Regions from separate parts of the Flavobacterium pasteuri genome, predicted to be linked through region 2. Evidence: riboswitches for the same ligand, from Rfam matches in the RefSeq annotation. Region 2 holds a riboswitch; the other holds the start of a gene.
The links. Region 2 has a riboswitch for S-adenosylmethionine ahead of ACNQF6_RS09820 (homocysteine S-methyltransferase family protein). Riboswitches for the same ligand answer to the same signal wherever they lie in the genome.
Positions count from the first base shown of each region.

Region 1: linked by a shared signal. The riboswitch ahead of ACNQF6_RS10660 (Na+/H+ antiporter NhaC family protein) and the one ahead of ACNQF6_RS09820 (homocysteine S-methyltransferase family protein) in region 2 are both predicted to bind S-adenosylmethionine.

Region 1 is NZ_JBLVPN010000006.1:134,674-144,355, forward strand. It holds gene ACNQF6_RS10635 (YoaK family protein) at 1-530, shown strand, start outside; gene ACNQF6_RS10640 (YeiH family protein) at 514-1,491, opposite strand; gene ACNQF6_RS10645 (LysR family transcriptional regulator) at 1,567-2,463, opposite strand; gene ACNQF6_RS10650 (hypothetical protein) at 2,483-4,510, opposite strand; gene fabG (3-oxoacyl-[acyl-carrier-protein] reductase) at 4,593-5,339, opposite strand; gene ACNQF6_RS10660 (Na+/H+ antiporter NhaC family protein) at 5,523-6,845, opposite strand; SAM-I-IV-variant riboswitch at 6,900-6,996, opposite strand; gene ACNQF6_RS10665 (hypothetical protein) at 7,124-7,546, opposite strand; gene sucD (succinate--CoA ligase subunit alpha) at 7,763-8,635, opposite strand; gene ACNQF6_RS10675 (nuclear transport factor 2 family protein) at 8,730-9,092, opposite strand; gene ACNQF6_RS10680 (UDP-3-O-(3-hydroxymyristoyl)glucosamine N-acyltransferase) at 9,094-9,682, opposite strand, start outside.
Region 2 is NZ_JBLVPN010000005.1:280,516-290,197, reverse strand. It holds gene gldA (gliding motility-associated ABC transporter ATP-binding subunit GldA) at 1-704, shown strand, start outside; gene metF (methylenetetrahydrofolate reductase [NAD(P)H]) at 774-1,730, opposite strand; gene metH (methionine synthase) at 1,827-4,505, opposite strand; gene ACNQF6_RS09825 (hypothetical protein) at 4,924-5,469, opposite strand; gene ACNQF6_RS09820 (homocysteine S-methyltransferase family protein) at 5,777-6,778, opposite strand; SAM riboswitch class I at 7,094-7,213, opposite strand; gene ACNQF6_RS09815 (NAD(P)/FAD-dependent oxidoreductase) at 7,306-8,358, opposite strand; gene ACNQF6_RS09810 (precorrin-2 dehydrogenase/sirohydrochlorin ferrochelatase family protein) at 8,466-9,047, opposite strand; gene cobA (uroporphyrinogen-III C-methyltransferase) at 9,047-9,682, opposite strand, start outside.

The DNA.
Region 1 (9,682 bases), on a different contig from region 2:
TGGGCGCTTTTACCTCTAATTTTTTAACCGAATTGATTTCCAAAAAACATCCAAATTTATCTCATGTAATCCCAATTTCATTAGAAATGATTGTTTTAATTAGTGTTGGGCTTTTTGGAGCACAATCATCATTGTCCAGTTCAGAAGGAAAATGGATTGCTTTTTCGATGCTTTTTGCCATGGGAATACAAAACTCTTTGGTGACAAAAATTTCTCAATCAACGGTCAGAACAACCCATTTAACTGGACTTTTTACTGATTTAGGAATAGAACTTTCGCAATTATTCTTTTATAAAAAACCCGATGAAAAGAAAAAATTAAAAACCAGTATTTACCTGAGATTATCCATTATTATTTTCTTTTTTATCGGTTGTATTTCAGGTGGTTTTCTTTATAATTTATTGGAAATGAAAACCCTTTTTGTTGCGGCAATCTTTCTATTATTTGCGCTTTTGTACGATTATATTAGATTGCAATTTCATGTGATTAAACGAAAAACCTTTCATCATAAAACTATTTTAGATAAATAATCGAAATCAAAGTCGCGGTTGCAATGAAGCCCCAAAGTAAAATTCCTTGAGCCAGCGGTTTTAACCCCACTGATTTCAGAACAGTTCTATTTAATCCTGCTCCAATTAAAAACATAGTTACCGTAAGACCTATTTTTGCAACTGAAACAAAATGCGGTCCTATACTCTTCATTTGAGGCAGATACGTATTGGCAATCATGGCCAGAATGAATAATCCGATGAAATATGGGATTTTTATTTTCCCCGATTTATTTTTGAAAATAAATGCCGTAATCAATGCTACAGGAATAATCCACAAAGCTCGGGCTAATTTTACCGTCGTAGCTATTTGCAAGGCTTCCGGACCATATTTACTGGCGGCTCCTACGACTGAACTCGTATCATGGATGGCAATGGCACTCCATAATCCAAATTCTTTTTGTGATAAATCCAACCAATCACCTACCGCTGGAAATAAAAATAGCGCCACCGAATTCAGAATAAATATCACTCCCAAAGCAACTGAGGTTTGTTTTTCATTGGATTTGATTACTGGGGCAATCGCGGCTATGGCGCTTCCTCCGCAAATTGCAGTTCCGCATGAAATTAAATGAGAGGTTTTCTTCTCCGTTTTCAACCATTTCCCTAAAAAAGTTCCTAAAACTAAAGTGCTCACAATAGAAATAATCGTAAACAAAAAGCCTTCTTTACCAGCAGAAACTGCACTGTGGACATTCATTCCAAATCCTAAACCAACTACTGAAAATTGTAGTAAAAAATGAGTGGCTTTATGATTTAACTCTAAAAAAGGATGCCCAAAAAGGTTGGCTACAATCAATCCTAATACTAAAGCAATTGGCGGAGAAACAAAAATGGTAGTGCAAAACAATAGTAATGCAACAAAAATGAATTGCTGCAATGTGGCATTTACTTTAAAAAAAATAAAAGATTCTTTTTGAATTATTTTTTGATGCGTTTCCAATGTAAAGTTGTTGAATTATTACAGTACAAAGGTGGAACGATAAATCTATATATACCAATCGCAAATTATAATCTCCTATAACTTTAAATTATAATGATTGGAAATATTCTGGATAAACAAATCGGATAACGAATCCGTTTTTCCTTGTAACGTAATAACGTAAAAGAAACGTTCTATTACCAGATCTTTAATATCTAAGATAGCTAATTCATTGTTTTGAAGTTCTTTTTTTATAGCATGAATCGATATAAAAGCCACACAGTCAGAGTTCATCAAATAAGATTTTATGCTTTCGGTACTTCCTAATTGCATTTCTATTTTTAATTCTGATAATTTAATTTCAAATGGTTTTAACGCATGTTCAATAACTTCAAGTGTTCCTGAACCTTGTTCCCGCATCAAAAAATACATTTTTTTAAGATCTTCCTGGGTCACTTCATCACGACTTACTAATGGATTGGAACTCTTACAGACTAAAACTAATTCGTCCTTTAAAAACTCCGTATATTTAATAGACTTATTTTTTGATTGTCCTTCAACAATTCCTATTTCGATTTCCTGTTTTAATAAAGCATTTTCTATTTGTTCCGTATTTCCATTTAGTAAACTTACTTTTACATCTTGTAATTTTTGATGAAAACGAGCTAAAAGTGGCGGAATTATATACTGAGAAATTGTCGTACTAGCTCCTAATCGCAACAATCCGGATCGTTGATTTATCAGCGTACTCATATCAAAATCTATCTCACGGTATATTTCAAAAATACTTTTGGTATGCTTCAGTAAGACTTCACCTGCAGCTGTCAGTGAGATTTTAGAACCGTTTCTTTCAAAAAGTTTGATTTTATATTGTTCTTCTAATTCCTGAATATGCTTTGAAATCGCAGGTTGCGTAATAAACAATTCAGTTGCAGCTTTTGTGAAACTCAACCGATTAGCAACGGTATAGAAAACTTTTAGTCTAAAATCCATGTTGTTTAATTGTATTTTATTACAGTAATCCGTTATATTTTCGAACAAACCATTCGGTTGCCAACAAAATTGAAATCAAAATCAATAACCAAATCCAATCAATCAAAGGTGTTTTGGTAACAATATTCTTTTGTATCGCCTTATATTCCTCATTTTCCAAAAGCGATTTAATCAACACATCAACTTGGTCCGAAAAATACGCTTTCCCTTGTGTTTGCGTAGCCAATTGTGTCAATTTCTCCAGATCTGGATTGACAAATTGTTTTTCGATATCAAAATCAAGAATTTCAAAACTACTGGAATACGTCGATTTAGAATTCAATTCTTTTACCGTAAACGCGTAAGGTCCCGCTTTAAGCCCGTCAAGATTGACTTTATAGGAATTATTTCCTTTTAATAAATCGTAATTTTTTGTTTGTTTCGTTTTGGTATTCGTTACCGCAATAGTCAAACGTGCTTTTTCATCAAACTCATAATTCTTATTGAAATATTGCGCGGTTATTTCAATGGCTTCACCGGAATTATAGAAACTTTCATGTTCTACCACTAATGATTTTTTAGAATTATTAGAAGCCAAAAATTGAATAATCTTATCCATGAAAACATCATATTTTTCAAATGATTGATTGTTGACATGTGTTTGCAAACGCCATTTCCAGCTGTTTTCTCCCAAAAGATAAGCGGCTCGCCTGCCTTGATTTTCTGCAAAAGCTAGTAAAGGCGCATTCGTATCTATTGTTCTAATTTTGGATGAAAGCAAAACGGACACCGCTCCTTTTGTAGTTACGGTTCCAAAAGCATTTTGCAAAGGCGGTAAATTTTCAAACCCAATATTATCAACCGCAAACAAATTAAACTGCGCATTAAAAACCGACAAATAATCTTCTTTTTGTCCACTCATTTTAAAGTTCAAATTATCCTGTTGCTGATTCAGAAAATTAAAATCGGTGTTGTTACCAGTAATAATAAATGTATTGATTCCAACACCTTTATTACTCTCAAAAATGTTTTTAAATTCGGCTGTTGGCTGGTATAAAATTAAAACATTAAAATCTTGTAACGTATTAATATCATTAGGTTTAACGATAGTTACTTTACGCTGTACATTTGATTCAATTGCTCTTTTTAGTGCGCCTAAATCAGGATGAGTTATAGCTGATACTATAGCAATATTTGTTTTTTGGTCAATAACTTCAACCGCAAAATTCTTAGTGTTATTGTACGTGTTTTTTTCTTTTTCTTTAGATGAAATAGTAGCTTTAAAAATCTGTAATCCTATTTTATCAGCTGGTAAAAGCACGCTTACGGTTGCCGTTTTTTTGGAAGGTGAAAAGGCAATCGATTGTTTGCTGAATACCGAATTTCCTTGTGAAATAATAAAATCGGCCGTTATGCTTTTAGTTCCTGAATACTGTAAAAAAGCTTCTACAGGAAATTTATTCTTATGAAAAGCATATTTATTAACATTCAGTTGATTGATTTTAAAATCTAAGAAAGTTGTCGTATCGCCAACGATTACAGGATATACTTTATTCGCAGTATCAAAACTAAAGACATAATCATTTCCCGAAGTTTGGTTTCCATCCGTAATTAAAACTGTTGGATAGATTGCATTTTTATAAATGCTTTTTAGATTTTTGGCAACAACATCAATATTAGTTTGAGTTCCTTTAAAATCAAATGTTTTAGTCGGTTCAAATTCATCTGAAAACTGATACGATTGCAAATCGAATTTCTCTTGTAAATCAGAGTTTGATTGTATTTTTTTGTACAATTCTAATGCTTTTTCATTGGCATTCAAAAAAGAAATAGAACTCGAATTATCAACAACAATGGGCAAAGGCGTTTTTACCGTTTCAAGCGTATTTTTAGTTACTATTGGATTAATTAACAATAATAAAATTCCAAAGATGGATGAAAAACGCAAAAAAGCCAAAAACCAACCGATTTTCGATTTGTTTTTGGCTTTGTAGATATATTGAAAAAATGACAAACCGCCAGCTATTAGTAAAGAAAGTAGTAATAATAGAACGGTTGTTGTTGTCATTCTTTTTTTATTTTAAATGATGAATTTTAAATTTTAAATTTTCACATCATTTAAAATTCATCATTTATAATTTATAATTATTTTAGGTAAGCATTCCTCCACAAACATTCATAACCTGTCCAGTTACATACGCACTCATATCCGAAGCAAAGAAAAGACATGCATTAGCAACGTCCTCAGTCGTTCCGCCACGTTTCAAAGGGATTCCGTCTCTCCATCCTTTTACCACATCTTCGTTTAATTTTGCCGTCATTTCCGTTTCTATAAATCCAGGAGCAATTACGTTACAACGAATATTACGTGATCCTAATTCCAATGCCACTGATTTAGAAAAACCAATAACTCCCGCTTTAGAAGCAGCATAATTAGTTTGTCCTGCATTTCCTTTCACTCCTACAACTGAACTCATATTGATTATAGAACCAGAACGTTGTTTCAAGAAAGTACGTTGAATTGCTTTAGTCATATTAAAAACTGATTTCAAATTGACATCCATCACTTTGTCAAAATCTTCTTCGGACATACGCATCAATAGGTTGTCCTTAGTAATACCTGCATTATTTATTAGAATATCAACTGTTCCAAATTCAGCTAAAACGGCATCTACAAAAGTTTGTGCTTCATTAAAATCGGCTGCATTCGATTGGTATCCTTTGGCTTTAATTCCTAAAGCGTTCAATTCGTTTTCTAGAGCTAAAGCTGATTCCACTGACGAACTATATGTAAATGCAACATTTGCACCATGTTGAGCAAAAACTTCTGCAATTCCTTTTCCTATTCCACGACTTGCACCAGTAATAATGGCAACCTTTCCTTCTAGTAATTTCATATTCAAAAATTAGTTTATTTTTTATTTGGAGCTATTCCTGCTATCCGTTTCAATCTTTTATGAACACTAACGCTCACATAAAAGGATTTTCACTACTATCAGGGCTATCTTACACCCGTCAAATATATAATAATTCCCTTTTTAAAAAAAATTCAAAAGCAATTACAATCAAAAATTCAATTCTTAAATTTTAAAGAATCGCTTTGTCCATTTGTCCCAAAACGAAATATAAATAGCCACCAATGTGAAAATTAGTAAAAATAAATGGTACCAAGCATTACTAATTAAGTCAAAGAAATCTAATTTCCCGTTAGCGTAGCTCAATATAAGCAATACTTGAGCGCCATACGGTAAAACTCCTTGAATTATACACGAAAAAATATCCAGGATTGCAGCCGTTTTTCTAGGATTCAATTCATATTCATCATTAATTTCTTTGGCAATAGGTCCTGTAATTACAATAGAAACCGTGTTGTTCGCTATTGCTAAATTAGCAAAACCCACTAAAGCACCAATTCCCGCTTGAGCTGATTTTTTACTTTTAATTCTTTTTTTAATTTGAACTAATAAATACGTTATTCCACCCGCTTTATCTACCATAGCTGCTAAACCTCCAGTAAGCATTGACAATAAGAAAATATCAGTCATACTGGTAAAGCCTTCATATATCTTTTGAGTGAACTCCATTAACGTAAACGAACCACTAAAATAACCTATGATTCCTGCCAATAAAGTTCCAATAAGCAATGTTGAAAATACATTAACACCTACTACCGCCAATACTATTACTAATATATAAGGTACAATTGCAATCCAGGAAAAATCATTTTTTGCAATGGAAACAGTCACAATATCTGAGTTTAAACCAAGATAAAAGAAAACCATAATAGTCAAAATTGCAGCAGGAAAAGCAATAAATAAGTTAATCTTAAACTTATCTTTTAGGTCACATCCCAATGACTGCGTTGCTGCGATGGTAGTATCAGAAATCATCGAAAGATTATCTCCTAACATAGAGCCACCTAATAAAGCGCCTGAAATTAAAGGTAATGAAGCACCGCTTTTATCAGCTAAAGCGACAGCTATCGGGCCAATAGCTACAATTGCACCCACTGATGTTCCTGTAGCAGTTGATAAAAAAGAAGCAATCAAGAAAATCCCTAAAGGAAAATAAGCAACATCAATAGTATTTATCCCAAGATTCACCACAGCATCAACACCGCCCATTGCTTTACTTACTACTGCGAAGGCTCCTGCTAGCAAATAAATTAAACACATGGTCATGATCTTACTTTCACCACATCCCGCAATCAATGTAGCAACTTTTTCATCAGTAGTGGATTTGAAAAGTAAAAAGGCTGCTATGATACCAACTACAACTGCCACTGGCGATGGAAAAGCATAAAAATCATTCAGAACAATTCCTGCTCCTAAAAAAGTAAAAATAAAAACCAATAAAGGAATCAAGGCAAAGGCATTTCCTTTTTCTTTTGAAAATAAAGTCATAAAAATAATTTAAAATTAAAAATTATGACGAAAAACAAAGCTAAATATGGGAATGTAAACAACATTTTTTCCAAAGGATTTGGCTTATCGTTTTAGCACCTTGCTTGTTGTTGCAGGTTGCTATCCTATTGCAGGATTCGTGATAACGGGTGCAAAAGTAATTAATTATTTATGAAATTAGCCTAATTTTATTCCAAAAAAAGATAATTCAAAAAAAGCGCCACATGAAAAATGTAGCGCGATTATAATTAAGATATTAAAAGGTAGACTTTAAATAATTAAAAAGCTACATTCCATCTTGGCAGTCTTCCATTTTCGTCAAGGAAGTTTTGTAAAACTTGCCCTTCTGCGAATGTTGGAATCACTTTAGTTTTATCATTAAATGTTTCATACCAAACCACTTCAAGTGTGCTGATATCTTCAATTTTCATTTGTGCTGGCCAAGAATATTTTCTTCCAGTTTTAGCAAATTGGTGTCCTTCTACAATTTTATCCTTCAGTCCACCATTTTTAATTTTCAAAGTTCCGTTGTTTTGAACAGTTCCAGTAGAACCAACCATAATTAACTCCTTTTCATCTCCAACAGAGTAAACTAAAAATACTCCAGATCCTTCTGATGCGTTGCAAACTTCTGCTAAACTATCTTCTGTAGTAAATGAAAACTGATTGGTAACTTTGAATTTTTTTAACTCTTTGTACATATTATTTTATTTTAATTTGAATTGGCTTTGACAAAAAAATACCCCACAAAATCGTGAGGTCCATTAGAAACCATTCGTTTATGTTTATTCTTATTACAATTGAATCTGCAAAAACAGAAATATTTAATAAAGTGCAAAGATATTTCTTTAATTCAATTAATAATAAAAAAGCCCCACAAATTGTGAGGCTTTTAAAATATTTAATAAGAGTTTAGATTAACCTAAAACTTCTTTTACTTTTTTACCAATTTCAGCTGGAGAATCTACAACGTGAATTCCACATTCTCTCATGATTTGCTTTTTAGCTTCAGCTGTATCGTCAGAACCTCCAACGATTGCACCAGCATGTCCCATTGTACGTCCTGGAGGAGCAGTAACTCCTGCAATGAAACCTACAACTGGTTTACGGTTACCATCAGCTTTAATCCAATGAGCAGCATCAGCTTCTAATTGTCCACCAATTTCACCTATCATTACGATACATTCTGTTTCTGGGTCATTCATCAATAATTCAACTGCTTCTTTTGTAGTTGTTCCAATGATTGGGTCTCCACCAATACCAATTGCAGTAGTAATTCCTAATCCTTGTTTTACAACTTGGTCAGCTGCTTCGTAGGTTAATGTTCCCGATTTAGAAACAATACCAACAGTTCCTTTTTTGAAAACAAAACCTGGCATAATACCAACTTTAGCTTCACCCGGGGTGATTACACCTGGACAGTTAGGTCCTATTAATCTAGAATTTCTTTCTTTAACATAACTATTTGCTTTTATCATGTCAGCAACAGGAATTCCTTCAGTAATTGCAATGATTACTTTTATTCCAGCATCTGCTGCTTCCATAATTGCATCAGCAGCAAAAGCTGGCGGAACAAAAATGATAGTTGTATCAGCTCCTGCTTGTTCTACAGCATCTTTTACAGTATTAAAAACTGGTCTGTCTAAGTGAGTAGTTCCCCCTTTTCCAGGAGTTACACCACCAACAACGTTAGTACCGTACTCAATCATTTGAGAAGCATGGAAAGTTCCTTCGCTTCCTGTAAAACCTTGAACAATTATTTTGGAATCTTTATTAACTAAAACACTCATGATATATTTTTTATGTAGTTTTTAAAATTGTTATGCAAAAGTATAAAATAGTAATCAGTAATCAGTATTCAGTATTCAGTTTTTTGACACTAAATTATGATAATTGACTCATTTGATACCCTCGAAATAGTTTATTGTCTTTTATTTGCCAAATAACCATAAAATGCGCCAATAACATTTCTTCTCTGGGATTCTCAATCGTTTTTACAAAATGAGAATATCGTACCGAAACAGTATCATTTTCACTTACAATATGGCTAATCCTAACCTTTGAACGAACGTAAGCTTTACTCAAATCATTGGAAAGGCTTAATAAAGAATCATAATTCAATTGAACTAATCCCTTACTACTGTTCCATTCAACGATAACTTCTGGATGCAAAAAATCTTTTATGACTTCGTTGTCAATTAGCGCATCTGATTTGTAAAACTTCTGAACGATTTCTTTAGCAGACATATTACTTTAGTTTATTAAGAATTTCTGGTATCTTTTTGATATTAGCCAGTTGTTTCAATTTTTCTCTTGATTCTTCTATTGGTGTTCCAAAATATGATTTGCCACCTTCTACTGATTTTGTAACTCCGGTTTGACCAAGAATGACAGCCTTTGCTCCTATTGTGATACCACTTGTGGTTCCTACTTGTCCCCAAATAGTAACTTCATCTTCAATAATAACACAGCCCGCAATTCCGGTTTGTGAAGCTATTAAACATTTTTTGCCAATAACGGTATCATGGCCAACATGTACTTGATTGTCAATTTTTGTACCTTCTCCAATAGTAGTATCGCCAGTAACACCTTTGTCAATCGTACAAAGCGCTCCTATTCCCACATTATCTTTGATGACAACTCTTCCACCGGAAAGTAATTGATCATATCCTTCAGGACGTTTTTTATAATAGAACGCATCAGCACCCAGAACAGTTCCTGCATGAATCATTACATTATCGCCTATTACGGTATAATCATAAATGGAAACATTAGAATGGATCAAGCAATTCTTACCTATAACGACATGATTTCCAATAAATGTATTTGGCTGTATT
Region 2 (9,682 bases):
ATGTAAACACACAGCAAAAAGCTGTTCAGCTTTCTATTGGTTATTTACCGGAACACAATCCGTTGTATTTAGATTTGTATGTGAGAGAATATTTGGCTTTTAACGCAGATGTGTACAAAGTAGCCAAATCCCGCATTGAAGAAGTAATTCAATTGACAGGTTTAAGTACCGAAAGTCATAAAAAAATAGGACAATTATCCAAAGGATATCGTCAGCGTGTAGGCCTTGCCAATGCTTTATTACACAATCCAGATGTTTTGATTCTTGACGAACCAACAACCGGTTTAGACCCAAATCAATTAATGGAAATTCGTAATGTGATTAAAAACGTAGGGAAAGACAAAACCGTTTTCCTTTCTACGCACATTATGCAGGAAGTAGAAGCCATTTGTGACCGCGTTATTATCATCAATAACGGCAAAATTGTTACCGATAAAAAACTGGACCACTTAATTTCCGAAGACAAGGAGCAAGTTATCGAAGTAGAATTTGATTATAAAATAGAGGAACAAGCTATTGCCAAAATCGAAAATCTAGTTTCTTACAAGAATACACACGACATGATTTGGGAATTGACTTTCAAAGCGGATAAAGACATGCGACCGGCTGTTTTTGATTTTGCTAATGCCAATGGTTTGAAAACACTTCAACTGAATCAGAAAAATAAAAACCTCGAGGCAGTATTTAGAGAGATTACAAAGTAGTTTACAACTAAAAAAGCTCGTTTAAATTTGATTTTAAACGAGCTTTTTTTATAAAATACGATTGGGGAATTAAAAAACCTTACTCGCAATTTGTCTAATATTCTCTGATTTTCCCATAGAATAATAATGCAATACCGGAACTCCTGCAGCTTTCAATTCTAAAGATTGTTGAATTGCCCATTCAATTCCTACTTCCCTGATATCAGTATTATTTTTACATTGGTCAACCGCATGAATTAAATCTTCCGGCAAATCAATTCTGAAAATTTGCGGTAATACTTGCAAATGTCTTTTTACGGCAATTGGTTTAATACCTGGAATAATAGGTACAGTAATTCCCATTTCTCTAGCTTTGGCAACAAATTCAAAGTATTTAGCATTATCAAAGAACATTTGTGTCACCACGTAATCCGCACCTGCATCAACTTTTTCTTTCAACCTTTTTAAATCAGATTGTAAGGATGGAGACTCCAAATGCTTCTCCGGATATCCAGCAACACCAATACAAAAATTGGCTTTATTATCAATATCCATTACATCGTGCAAATATTTCCCGCAATTCAATTGGTTGATTTGTTTCACTAAATCAACCGCAAAATCATTTCCTCCTTGTTTCGGAATAAAATATTGCTCGTCTTTCATCGCATCGCCACGTAACGCCATCACATTATCAATTCCAAGATAATGACAATCGACTAATAAATACTCAGTTTCTTCTTTAGTAAAACCACCGCAAAGCACGTGAGGAACCGTATCTACGTTGTATTTATGCTTTATCGAAGCACAAATTCCAAGCGTTCCCGGACGCATTCTGGTCAGTTTCTTATCTAATAAACCATTGCCTTTATCCACGTAAATATATTCTTCGCGAGAAGTAGTTACATCTATAAATGGTGGTTTAAACTCCATCAACGGATCAATATTATCGTATAATTCCTGAATGCTTTTGCCTTTTTGAGGTGGAATAATTTCGAAAGAGAATAAAGTTTCTCCTTTTGCGTCTTCAATATGTTGTGTTACTTTCATTTTCTTTAGTTTGAAGTTTAAGGTTTAAGGTTTAAGGTTCTCTCGAACAACTTTAAACTTTAAACTTTAAACAAAATTTCAACTTTAAACTATTTTCTAATCTGCTATATTTGGGTTCAGCCATTTCATGGCAACTTCTGTCGATACGCTTCTTCGTTTGGCATAATCAATAACTTGGTCTTCTTTTATTTTTCCAAGTCCAAAATACTTACTTTCCGGGTTTCCAAAATAATATCCAGAAACCGATGAAGCCGGCCACATCGCCATACTTTCTGTTAAAGTCACTCCAATTTCTTGTTCTACATTTAGTAATTTCCAAATCGTAGGTTTTTCTAAATGGTCAGGACAAGCCGGATAACCCGGTGCTGGACGAATTCCTTTATAAACCTCTTCAATCATAGCCTCGGTAGATAAATTTTCATCAGCAGCGTAACCCCAAATCTCTTTACGGATTTTTTCGTGCAAATATTCTGCGAAAGCTTCTGCAAAACGATCCGCCAATGCTTTGACCATGATCGAATTATAATCGTCTAAATCTTTTTCGAATTCAGCTGCCCATTCATCCACACCAAAACCGGTTGTTACACAAAATGCTCCCATATAATCCGTTTTACCGCTGTCTTTCGGAGCGATAAAATCAGATAAAGCGATATTTGGGGCACCTTTTGTTTTTTGTGATTGCTGACGCAACGTCAAGAATTTCTCTAGTACTTTTCCACTTTCGTCGCTCAATTCGATGTCATCATCATTCACTTGATTCGCTGGAAAAATTCCGTAGATTCCTTTGGCTGTCAGTTTCTTTTCTTTCAAAATAACGCCCAACATTTCTTTAGCATCCGCAAAAACTGAAGTAGCTTGTTCTCCAACAACAGTATCTGTTAAAATCGCTGGATATTTCCCAAACAATTCCCATGTTCTAAAAAAGGGTGTCCAGTCAATATACGGAACCAAAACATCCAAATCGACTTCGATTGTTTTTGTTCCAATAAAATTAGGCTTCATTGGGTTGTAATTTTCCCAATCTAATTTCAATTTATTGACACGAGCTTGCTCAATAGTTAAGAAATTTTTGTCACGCGAACGATTCAAAAAAGTCTCTCTAAAAGCATCATATTCTGCTCTGATGTCACTTGCATATATTTTTTTCTCACTGTTCAATAAATTTCCGGCAACCGTTACGGCTCTCGAAGCATCATTTACGTGAATAACCGTTTCTCTATACTGTGGTGCAATTTTCACGGCAGTATGCGCGCGCGAAGTCGTTGCTCCACCAATCATCACTGGGATTTTTATATTTCTTTTGTCTAATTCTTTAGCCAAATACACCATTTCATCCAATGAAGGTGTTATCAATCCGCTTAGACCGATAATATCAACATTGTGTTCTATAGCTGCAGCGATAATTTTCTCAGGCGCAACCATCACACCTAAATCAATAATCTCATAATTGTTACAAGCCAAAACAACCGAAACAATATTTTTACCAATATCGTGTACATCGCCTTTTACAGTCGCCATTAATATACGACCTGCAAAACTTGAAACACCATCTTTTTCGGCTTCAATAAATGGCAATAAATAAGCTACTGCTTTTTTCATTACACGCGCTGATTTCACCACTTGTGGTAAAAACATTTTTCCTGAACCAAATAAATCTCCTACGACATTCATTCCTGCCATTAAATTGATTTCAATTACTTCGATAGGTTTTGTTGCTGCAAGTCTGGCTTCTTCTACGTCAATTTCTATAAATTCATCAACTCCTTTTACTAGCGAATGCGTCAATCGTTCCTGAATAGTTCCCGAACGCCATTCTTGAACTGTTTTTTCATTACTCTTTACATCTCCTTTTACATTCTCGGCAAAGTCCAACAATCTTTCTGTGGCATCATCGCGTCTGTTCAAGATTACATCTTCAACGTGTTCTAAAAGATCTTTTGGAATTTCATCGTAAATAGAAAGCATTTCTGGATTCACGATTCCCATCGTCATACCATGTTGAATCGCATGATATAAGAAAACAGAGTGCATCGCTTCACGAACCGTATCATTTCCTCTAAACGAGAAAGAAACATTACTCACACCACCACTAATATGCGCATGTGGAAGATTCTCTCTAACCCATTTTGTTCCTCTAAAGAAATCCAATGCGTTCAAGCGGTGTTCTTCCATTCCAGTAGCTACTGGAAATATATTCAAATCAAAAATGATGTCTTGCGGAGGAAAACCAACTTTGTTTACCAAAATATCATACGAACGTTGGCAAATTTCAACTCTTCGTTCGTAATTATCAGCTTGTCCTGTTTCATCAAAAGCCATAATAATTGCTGCAGCGCCGTAGCGCTTGATCAATTTAGCATGATGAATGAATTGTTCTTCCCCTTCTTTTAAAGAAATTGAGTTTACAACACTCTTTCCTTGCACTACTTTTAAACCCGCTTCGATAATGTCCCATTTCGAGCTGTCAATCATAATTGGCACTCTGGAAATATCAGGCTCGGCAGCGATTAGATTTAGGAATTTTGTCATAGCATATTCGCCATCGAGCATTCCTTCATCCATATTAATATCGATGATTTGTGCGCCACCTTCTACTTGCTCTTTTGCAATGCTAAGTGCTTCTTCGTATTTTTCTTCTTTGATTAATCGAAGGAATTTTCTAGAACCTGTTACATTCGTACGTTCACCAATATTCACAAAAACGCTTTCCGGCGTAATGATTAAAGGCTCTAATCCCGATAATACAAGGTTTCTTCTCTTTTCTGCGTGTGCCATTTTTGTTTTATTTAATCCTGCACGGTTTCAAAAACGGTGTAGGTTTAGCTTTTTTGTTTCTTATTATATTGGGCGTGACCCAAAAGGGTCGGGCTATTCGTTACAAGTCCTCGTCTCGTCCGAAAAGACGAGACTGTGGGCTTTTCACTGCTATCCCTCACGCGGATTTTCAACAATTCAACACTATTTTCATTCAACAGAATATCCCAAAATCCTATTTCCTTTTCATTCAACGGAATAAATGCCGTTGCTACAAAAACATATCGTTCCTACGGAACTCTTACTTTGCTAGCGCGAGCGTCCCGCTCGTGCCCATTCCAAATTATAATTCTATTGTTCAAACCTTTTATCCTGCTTTTGTTTGTGGGCACGAGCGGGACGCTCGCGCTAGCTTGGAAGCTATATTTTTGTAGTATATCTAATTAAGATCATTTTCATAATTATAATTCTTTAGATAATCTCTACTAATTTTCAATTCTTTCTTATATTCAGCTAACTTTTTTCCAAAATAATCGATTTTTCTCTCACTTTCACCTGTCAAGGATATAAACAGCTCAGCTTGTTTAGTGTATGATTCAATACTATCTGAATATCTTTTTAGTATTTCATCCCCATATCTCTTATATAAATAAGCGGAAGATTGATCAGAACCACCTACTTGAATCTTGGCTTTATATGATTCCAATTCTTTAGTATCATTCCTCACCTGTTCAACCATCGAAGTATAGATCTTAGTATCGATAATCAATTTTCTTTTATAATACGACACTATTTTCCCATAATAATCTATCCTTTCAGTAAATTCACGGATTTCTGTTCTAAACCCTATTATCTGCTTCTCATGATATATAGATTGGTATTCATCTTCTAATTCTTCATTACTCTTATTACTAGGCTCACTCTTTTCATAACCACAATCTAGATTATCCCAATAATCACTTCCTAGTTCATATCTATCTTCCATTGTATTTATTTTTAGTTTTGTAATATGTCTACAAGAAAAATCCTCTTGTCTATTTCTACTATTAAAGGCTCATCGGTATTACCTTTTATTATGCAACTTTCGTCCAACTATCATTAAATATAACAATCCATAAGCATTGCAATTTACATTTCTTATCAAAAAAACAATAACTATTTTTTATTCTTTAAAAAATAGACTTTTCTATTGGTGAATTTTATATTTTATTATTCTTCTTTGTGTGCTGACGTTACAAATTAAGTGTCATTGTAGTTTCTTTTTCTCAGACGCGATACATCGCGTCTCTACGTTACATTGTCGCTGTTGATACTCTAGGTTTATACTCCTTTGCGATATCAGCAATCAACTTGATGTGCTCTGGCGTTGTTCCGCAACAACCACCTATGATATTTACTAAATTGTCGTCTAAATATTCTTTGATGAAAGCTTGCATCTGTTCTGGTGTTTCATCGTACTCACCAAATGCATTTGGTAATCCTGCATTAGGATGCGCCGAAACATTGAATGACGTATTATGTGCCAAAGTCTGTAGATATGGTTTCAGCAAATCAGCTCCCAAAGCACAATTGAAACCTACGCTCAATAATGGTATATGCGAAACCGAAACCAAAAAAGCTTCTACGGTTTGACCCGAAAGTGTTCTTCCTGATGCATCCGTAATCGTTCCGGAAACCATTATTGGAATATCGATATTGCGTTCGTCTTTGACTTCTTCAATAGCGAAAAGGGCCGCTTTTGCATTTAAAGTGTCGAAAATAGTTTCTACCAAAAGCAAATCACTTCCTCCGTCAATCAACGCTTCTACTTGTTGTTTGTATGCAATACGTAAATCATCAAAAGTTACCGCTCTGTATCCCGGATCATTTACATCTGGTGACATGCTGGCCGTTCTGTTTGTTGGTCCTATTGAACCTGCTACAAAACGAGGTTTATCCGGATTTTTGGCTGTGAATTCATCGGCTACTTCACGGGCAATTCTTGCTGATTCATAGTTGAGTTCGTATACCAAATCTTCCAGATGATAATCGGCCATTCCGATAGTAGTTCCAGAAAAAGTATTGGTTTCAACAATATCCGCTCCTGCTTCAAAATAAGCTGCGTGAACGGCACGAATCGCTTGTGGTTGCGTTAATGACAATAAATCGTTGTTCCCTTTTAAGGAATGTGGAAAATCTTTGAAACGTTCTCCTCGAAAATCTTCTTCGGAAAAATTGTAGCGTTGCAACATGGTTCCCATAGCTCCATCGAGTATGAGTATGTTTTTTTTAATAGCTTCTTGAATTGTTGACATCTTTTGTTTTATTCTCGCAAAACATTATAGTATTAAGCGCTTATTATTAATTCCAAAAGTTCAATATATTAGCTCTTTAGCCCCGATTACCTCACTTAATTACTATTTTCATAGGAGTTCGATGAACTACGTTTGCAGTGAAAATCCTTTCTCGTCCTAAACTTGTTTAAGGATGAGAAAGATTGCAACGAAAAGCGGGAACGGTATTGACAAAAAAACGCCAATTGTTCGCTCCTGATACTGAAATAAATTCAGTAAGCTAAATATCGATATGTTGTCAAGAAAGGGTTTGAGAAATACTAAGTGAGTATTCATGTGTTATCTATCTTAAATACTGAAACTGGTTCTGTATAAAGTAGAATGTAGCACCTTCTTTAAAGATAAAGGGTTGCTAAGGTTTCATTGGGTCTTTCCCTCCGCCTTTCGTGATAACTTTCAATAAATATATGAACAGTGCAAAGTAAAGACATAGCGCTAATACTTGCAAGTATTAGCGCTATATTTTTTAACTAGTTTGTATTATGTTGTTAAACTATGGCTTTCACCACGGCTTTTGGAGCTTCTTTACGGGTTCCGTCAAATCCGTCAACACCAGAAACTGTAGTGTATTTCAATACATATTTCTTACCTGGATTGATGATTTGATAGGCTGCCTGACACATTAATGTGGCTTCGTGGAAACCACAAAGAATCAATTTCAGTTTTCCCGGATAAGTATTTACGTCACCAATGGCAAAAATACCTGGAATGTTCGTTTGGTAATCTAAAGCATTATTTACTTTGATGGCATTTTTTTCAATGTCTAATCCCCAGTCTCCGATAGGACCTAATTTTGGTGTTAATCCAAAAAGTGGAATAAAATAATCCGTCGCAATGGTTCTATGTGCACCATTTTCCTCAATATCAATTGACTCTAAATGTTCAGCTCCATTCAAGCCAACTACTTCTGCCGGCGTAATCATTTTTATTTTTCCTGAGTTCTTCAATTCCTGTACTTTTTCTACAGAATCTAAAGCCCCTCTGAATTCGTTTCTACGGTGAATCAAAGTTACCTCAGAAGCAACATTCGACAAGAAAATACTCCAGTCCAAAGCAGAATCTCCTCCTCCGGCAATCACGACTCTTTTGTCTCTGAATTTTTCCGGGTTTTTAATAAAGTATTTAATTCCTTTATCCTCGTAAAACTCGATGTCTTCAATCAATGGTTTTCTTGGTTCAAAACTTCCTAAACCACCTGCAATTGCTACCACAGGAGCATGGAATTTTTTTCCTTTATTTGAAGTCACAATAAAACTTCCGTCTTCTTGTTTTTCAATGGTTTCTGCACGTTCTCCCAGTGTGAATCCTGGTTCGAATTGCTTGATTTGTTCCATTAAATTATCTACTAAATCTCCGGCTAATACTTCCGGAAAACCTGGAATATCATAAATAGGTTTTTTTGGATATAATTCAGATAATTGTCCGCCTGCTTGTGGCAAAGCATCTAAAATATGACATTTCAGTTTTAACAATCCTGCTTCAAAAACTGCGAATAAACCTGTTGGTCCGGCTCCTATTATAAGTATGTCTGTTTTAATCATTTTTTTATTCTTTATGTAATGTAATTATGCTAAACTATTTAATTGCAAATTAACGATTGATTTTTACTGCTTTCAATGATAAATATCATTCGCTATTTTGCTCTGATTTATTCTTTATTTTTTAATGCTTCGGTGATTTCGTTCATTTTTTGTACTTTTTCTTCGAAATTTCCTTTTAGTGTCTTGCGATATTCATTTAGATTTTCAACCATTTTATTGATATCATCCGGAATTATTTCTTCGAAAAATTCCCGTAATCTTTTGGCTGTTGTCGGTGATTTTCCATTAGTTGAAATAGCAATTTTGACATTTCCTTTGGTTACAATTCCGCCCAAATAATAATCACACAAATCTGGTGTATCAGCAATATTGCAAATCAAATATCTTTTTCGAGACAAATCAAATACTCGTTTATTGACTTTTAAATCATCGGTACAGGCAATTACCATGTGTCGTTTTTTCAACATTTTTTTCTTGAACTTGGCTTTAGTCAATTTCACCGAAGGATGTCTTTCGACCAATTCTTCCAATTCCGGCAAAAACCTTGGTGCAACTACCTCAACATTCGCATTCGGACTTGATTTCAACATGAAAGATAATTTTTCTAAACCCACGTTTCCTCCACCTACAATCAACACATTCAGGTTTTGTAGTTTTAAAAAAACAGGATATAATTCATTTCTTTCCATTATAATCGTATTTCGTTTGATAGAAATTCTTCGTAAAATCCTTTCAACTTATTACTTTCTTTAACCACTTCGCCAATAACAATTATTGCTGGCGAGCTTAATTTATTCGCAGCTACAACTACTTGAATTGTGTCAATCGTTCCAACTCCAATTTTTTCTTGTGGAGTAGTTCCGTTTTGAATAATTGCAACGGGAGTTTCTCCTTTGGATTCTTTTTGGAACAAAGAAACAATTTGTGATAATTTGCTCATTCCCATTAAAATCACAACAGTTGCCGATGATTGCGCAGCTAACGCTACATCATTTGACAAATTCCTGTCGAAAGTCGTACCTGTAATTACCCAAAAACTTTCTGAAACACCTCTTTTTGTCAAAGAAATTCCTTGGTAAGCGGGAACTGCAATCGAAGATGAAATTCCGGGTACTACAAATGTAGGGATTCCAAAACTTTCTGCGAATTCTATTTCTTCGCTTCCACGTCCAAAAATAAATGGATCTCCACCTTTTAATCGAACGACATTTCCGTACGTAAGCGCATTATCAACAATCAACTGATTGATTTGGTCTTGCGTATATTCATGGCAACCTTTTCGTTTACCCACAAATATTTTTATGGCACTTTTTGGCGCATGAAT